DNA from 2 places in the Paenilisteria weihenstephanensis genome. Region 1 is predicted to be linked to the other one. Evidence: riboswitches for the same ligand, from Rfam matches in the RefSeq annotation. Region 1 holds a riboswitch; the other holds the start of a gene.

Region 1 (3,183 bases):
TTGGTCCATTCGGCATTCAAGTTCTGAGTCCAAATAAACTTTCTGATAATGCAAATAATGATTCGATCGCGATTCGTCTAACGTACAAAGATATCGCAGCAATTTTCACGGGTGACGCTGAGAAAATGCGCGAACGTGAGATGGTTGATAGTGGCTTAAACTTAAACGCGCAGATTTTGGATTTAGGGCACCACGGCTCGTCTACATCGAATCAGCCGTATTTTTTAGATGCGGTCAAACCAGAAGTCGCAGTTTATTCGGCCGAATTGGGGAATTCCTATGGACACCCTCATCGTGAAGTCATTCAGTGGTTGAAAGACCGCGATATCACGACGTATGGAACGGATGTAGAAGGAACTGTGACGATTGAGACAGACGGCAAGCAACTCCATGTAGAGACGGATAAATCGGGTACACCGAAAGCAGGGAACAGCGAAGGAAAGCAAACGAGCGAGGAGCCAGGCAATGCCGTTCCACAACCAGATACGATTAATATTAATACAGCAAGCGCGGAAGAATTGCAGTATCTCGCAAGTATTGGCCCTGTTTTAGCAGATAAAATTATTGCTGAAAGACCGTACAAAACGATTGAAGAGTTGAAAAAAATAAACGGTATTGGCGATGGTATTGTTCGGCAAATTAAAGAACAAGGAATTGCCACCGTAAAGTAGGTGAACCAGAATGAAAAAAGCAATTTTAGACCGCGTAGAAGACGGAAAAGCAGTTTTTCTACTAGAGCCAGATCATAAGGAATGGCTCCTGCCACAAAAGCAATTGCCCATCCATATTCATGAAGGTGATTCCGTCTTAATCGAAGGAACGACCATCACGTTAGACAAACAAACAACCGCTGAAAATAAAGCAAGAATCCAAGCAAAGCTAGAGCAGTTGCGCCGTCGTAGCCAATCATAAACGAAGAACTTTTAAAAAAGGATTGACAGTATCCGAAATACACGATATAGTTAAAAAAAATAAATAACGACTTACGCATTTTATCCAGAGAGGTGGAGGGATTTGGCCCTATGATACCTCGGCAACAGATCATATTTATGATACTGTGCCAATTCCAACAAGTATGTTATGTACTTGGTAGATAAGGTGAGACGACAAGACTGCATTAATATGACTGTATACTTATTCGGTACATAGATGTTTGGATTAGAAATCTCCTCTTATTAACTTAAGGGGAGATTTTTTTGTGGGTCAAGTTATGGTAACTAAGGGAGTTGAGAAGATGATTGAATTTACAGACGTAACAAAAACATTCAAAAGTGGTGGCAAAGAAATTACGGCACTTGCTGGTGTTAGCTTAACCATTGAAAAAGGAGATATATTTGGCGTTGTAGGATTTAGTGGCGCTGGTAAAAGTACGCTGATTCGCACGGTGAACCTCTTAGAACGACCAACGACAGGTTCGGTTTCCGTGGCAGGAACGAACTTGACAACTTTAAAGCCAAAAGAGCTTCGCGCAGAACGGAAGAAAATAGGGATGATTTTTCAACATTTCAACCTGTTAAATTCCAAAACGGTATTCGAAAACATCGCGATTCCACTTGCATTGATACATACAAATCGCAAAGAACGCGAAAAAAGAGTGATGGAATTGCTTGAGTTTGTTGGATTGGCAGATAAAGCGAAGAACTTTCCAGATCAGCTTTCAGGTGGACAGAAGCAACGTATCGGCATTGCCCGCGCGCTCGCTACAAACCCAGAAGTTCTGCTATGCGATGAGGCAACAAGCGCGCTTGACCCAGAAACAACAGGTGCTATTTTAGAACTACTCAAAAAAATCAATCAAGAATACAACATCACGATCTTACTTATTACCCACGAAATGTCAGTCATTCGCGAAATTTGTAATCGAGTGGCCGTGATGGAAGGCGGGAAAGTTATCGAAGAAGGTAAAGTATTCGATATTTTCTCAAATCCGCAGAGTCAGACCGCTAAGAATTTTGTTAAAACAGTGATTAATGACGACATCCCGGCAAGCGCGCTTAAACTTATTCAAAATCACGATGCCACCGTTTGGAAATTCACATTTGTCGGTGAATCATCTGGTAACCCATTACTTTCGAACATCGCCAAACAATTTGATGTGAACGTCAGCGTCTTAAGCGGTAATATTTCCGAGATTCAAGATATTGCTTTTGGCTACATGATCGTCGAAGTAACTGGTGAAAAAGAAGAAATCGCCAAAGCATTTACCTATGCCGCAACGCAAAATGTGAAATTAGAGGAGGTGGGTGTCTAAATGGAAGTCACATCAGAACAATTAACAACCGCATTTATTGAAACGCTATACATGGTTACGTGGTCGCTATTATTCGCCTGCTTGATCGGTATTCCACTTGGTGTCCTGCTCGTTGTCACAAGAAAAGGTCACATCTTACAAAATACCGTGATCTTCAATATTTTAAATCCGATCATTAATATTTTGCGATCCGTGCCATTTATTATCTTGTTGGTCGCCTTGATTCCAGTTACCCGCTTCATCGTCGACTCAAGTATCGGCGTGAAAGCAGCGATCGTGCCACTCGTTTTCTATGCCGGTCCATACATTGCTCGACTTGTTGAAAACTCACTTTTAGAGGTCGATCAAGGTATTATCGAAGCTGCACAAGCGATGGGCGCTAACGCATGGCAAATCATCTGGCGCTTCATGTTACCCGAAGGACTTAGCTCATTAATCCTCACATTGACCACTGCAACAATCGGACTCGTTGGAGCAACAGCGATGGCTGGCGTTGTTGGTGCTGGAGGTATCGGAAACTTAGCGATTACTTACGGGTATCAGCGCTATGATAATATTACCATGCTGGTCACGGTTATCATCCTGGTCGTTATCGTCCAAAGCGTTCAATCACTTGGGAACTTCATTTCCCGCCGAATTCGCCGCCGCTAGATCGGTCCATTTTCCAAATCTAGCAAATAAAACAAAGGGAGTTTTTTAAATGAAAAAAATTATTTTAGCGTTGACATTAGTATTATTAGCAGTAGTAGCAGTAGGTTGTGGAGGTACAGACGACAAAGCAAACGGGGACGAGAAGAGCGTCGTGATCGGCGTTAGTGCCGGCGATCGTACATGGCCTGAAATCAAGAAAATCGCTAAAAAAGATGGCATCAACATTGAATTAAAAGAATTCAGCGATTACGTCCTTCCAAACCGCGCGTTAGAGGATGGAG
Region 2 (3,183 bases), 500 kb from region 1:
CCCCTTGGTATTGCAGATACGACTCAACTTGGAAATGCTCCTTCGAAAAAGCACCCGGAGAAGAATCAGCAACCGTAAATCGTTCAAACCGTTTCGAAAATAGCTCACTCGTGCGATACGTCATCATTCCAACCATCCGCGCTGTCGCAAGCCCACCCTCAGGCTGCCCAATATAATCCCCACCATTAAAATCAGGATCATTCAAAATCGCCATCCGCATAATCAGGTTATACCCAATCGCCTCAGGACTCGCCGCAAGAGGAGACGCTAAATTTATCACGCTCCCCGTTATTTCCGGGTAATCAATCGCCCATTGCGTCGCCTGCATGCCACCCATCGAACCGCCAATCACTGAAACCACATGCTTAACACCGAGCGCATCCAGCAACGCCTTTTGCACCTTAATAATATCCTTAATCGTAAACCCAGGAAAATGCAACCGATATTCTGCCCCCGTCCGCGGATCTACCGAAGAAGGCCCAGTTGTTCCACTACAACCACCAAAAACATTCGTACAAACAATGAAATAATCAGCCGGATCAATCGTTTTTCCCGCTCCAATAAAATCATCCCACCAACCAGCGACATCCTCGTCAAAATGCTTCGCCGCGTGCGCCGTCCCAGTCAATGCGTGCTCCAACAAAATACAGTTATCCTTCGCCAAAGAAAGCTCGCCATACGTCTCAAAACCAACCTCAATCGGGCCAATCGTTTCCCCATTTTCCAACACAAAAGGCGTGTCATTAAAAAGTTCTATCTGTCTAAGTGTTCCCATCCCACATCACCTTTTCTTCATCTGATAGTTTTAAATTTTGTCCAAAGCTTGCGCCAAATCCATGATAATATCCTCGCTATTCTCAATCCCAATCGAAACGCGAATTGTCTCGGGTTTCACACCAGCTTCCTTTTGTTCCGCAGCGTTCAACTGCTGATGTGTCGTTGAAGCGGGGTGGATAATGAGCGATTTCGCATCACCGACATTTGCCAAATGCGAAAATAGTTCCACAGACTCGATGACTTTTTTGCCAGCCTCGTAGCCATCCTTCACGCCAAACGAGAAAATAGCGCTAGGTCCCTTTGGAAAATAAATTTGCGCCAAATCATAATATTTATTCGATGCGAGACCAGGATAGTTTACCCAAGCTATTTTTTCATGTGATTCCAAGTATTCCGCCACTTTTTGAGCGTTAGCCACATGTTTATCGAGACGTAGCGACAATGTCTCCAAACCGAGAATTAGCAAGAACGAGTTGAAAGGGGAGATCGCAGCACCTGTATCACGAAGCAGCGTCACGCGTAATTTTGTAATATAAGCCGCAGCACCGACATCATTCGCATAAGAAAGGCCATGATAGCTCGGATCAGGATCAACCAATTTTGGGAACTTGCCATTTTTCCAGTCAAAAGTACCAGCGTCAATCACGGCACCACCTATTGCTACGCCGTGTCCACCGATAAATTTCGTAGCCGAGTAAACGACAATATCAGCGCCAAAATCAAACGGACGATTCAAGTAAGCCGTCGCGAATGTATTATCCACAATCAGCGGGATACCATGTTCGTGCGCCACATCTGCCACCTTGCGAATATCGATAAGATTAATATCAGGATTCCCAATTGACTCAATGAAAATCGCTTTCGTGCGTTCCGTAACAGCCGCAGCGAAGTTCTCCGCATCATCTGGGTCAACAAACGTCACATCGATCCCAAAATCCTTCAGCGTATGGGAGAATAGCGTGTAAGTCCCACCATAAAGCGTGCTCGCCGAAACAATATGATCGCCACTACTCGCAATATTCAAAATCGCATATGTAATCGCAGCCATCCCAGAAGCCGTCGCAACAGCCCCAACGCCGCCTTCCAAAAGCGCCAATCGTTCCTCAAAAACCGCCGTCGTAGGATTCGTAATACGCGTATAAATATTCCCAGCTTCTTGCAAACCAAACAGCGCCGCCGCGTGATCCGTATCATTAAACGTGTAAGAAGTAGTCTGGTAAATTGGCACAGCACGAGCGTTTGTCGCGGAATCTGGCGTATGCCCTCCATGTACTTGTATAGTTTCAAAACGATAATCTTTTCCCATCATTCCTCTACCCCTCTCAAAAACGTCAACTTATCAAGAAAAAACAAAAACCCCTCCATAGCACGCAGATGATAAGCGTTACTTAGGAAAGGTTGAACGAACAACGATTTCGTAGTCAGTAACTTATCTTTGCAAAAAAATTGCTGGAATTAGCACCGTGATCAAAATATCCGGTTGCTAAGGTTTCGCAGGGCCAGTCCCTCCACCTTTCTTGATAAGAAGCGTATTAAATTGGTTCTATCATACAATTATTTAGATACCTTTGTCAAGAGAAGTAGACAGATTTTTCAAAAGAATAAAGCTTAATTTAAAATATGTATTTTTTGAGTACATTGTAACTAAATTTCATCCGATAAAACACTAAACAAGCATTAAATAACGCTTACATATACAAGTTGTTTGCCTAAATGTGACTAAAGGCGAAATTCATAAAATAATATACGAAAATAAAAGTGTTTCAATCAAGAAATAAAGGGTAAAATAGCTGATAGAGCCTAAAAATTCTAATCATAAAAAAGGAAGTGTTACATATCATGAAAACATTCGCACGTATATTGGTGTTAATCGCCGGTATCGCAATGATATGTTTAGGAATCTGGTTTGTTTTCCACCCAGGTATTTCTTTACTATCATTCACTCTATTCATCGGAATCCTAATGTTAATCGTTGGGGTATTCCAAATCATTCAATATTTCTCCCATCGCAGTGGCCAAAAAGTTTCTGGTTGGATCCTAGCAGAAGGAATCTTGTCTGTATTACTAGGAATCTTGCTACTAGCTGACCAATTGGAAGGAACAGTAACATTAGTACTTGTCTTCGGTATGTGGGTTCTTTTTGCAGGAATCATGCGTACAATCGGAGCCTTCGCTGCTAAAAATGAAAACGTTCAAGGTTGGGGCTGGATTTTAACATTAGGTATTCTAGGAATTGTTCTTGGTTTTATCTCTTTATTCAATCCAATCGTTGGCGCAATCGGTATCGTGATTATCGTTGGTACATTCTTCATCGTCCAAGGTATCAACTGTATCGCAACGTTCTTCTTTGTTGGCAAATTGAAATAATAGAATGAACTTGAAAAGGACAAGTAATCCAGTAATCTG

The links. A riboswitch is a leader RNA that binds a small molecule or an ion and turns the genes downstream of it on or off. The one in region 1 is predicted to bind S-adenosylmethionine.
Region 2: linked by a shared signal. The riboswitch ahead of UE46_RS03820 (O-acetylhomoserine aminocarboxypropyltransferase/cysteine synthase family protein) and the one ahead of UE46_RS06280 (methionine ABC transporter ATP-binding protein) in region 1 are both predicted to bind S-adenosylmethionine.

What each region holds. Positions count from the first base shown of each region.
Region 1 covers NZ_CP011102.1:1,291,525-1,294,707, forward strand. The annotation lists gene UE46_RS06270 (MBL fold metallo-hydrolase) at 1-671, shown strand, start outside; gene UE46_RS06275 (DUF3006 domain-containing protein) at 682-912, shown strand; SAM riboswitch class I at 990-1,100, shown strand; gene UE46_RS06280 (methionine ABC transporter ATP-binding protein) at 1,235-2,251, shown strand; gene UE46_RS06285 (methionine ABC transporter permease) at 2,252-2,902, shown strand; gene UE46_RS06290 (MetQ/NlpA family ABC transporter substrate-binding protein) at 2,952-3,183, shown strand, end outside.
Region 2 covers NZ_CP011102.1:793,220-796,402, forward strand. The annotation lists gene metX (homoserine O-acetyltransferase MetX) at 1-775, opposite strand, end outside; gene UE46_RS03820 (O-acetylhomoserine aminocarboxypropyltransferase/cysteine synthase family protein) at 806-2,083, opposite strand; SAM riboswitch class I at 2,204-2,304, opposite strand; gene UE46_RS03825 (HdeD family acid-resistance protein) at 2,617-3,144, shown strand.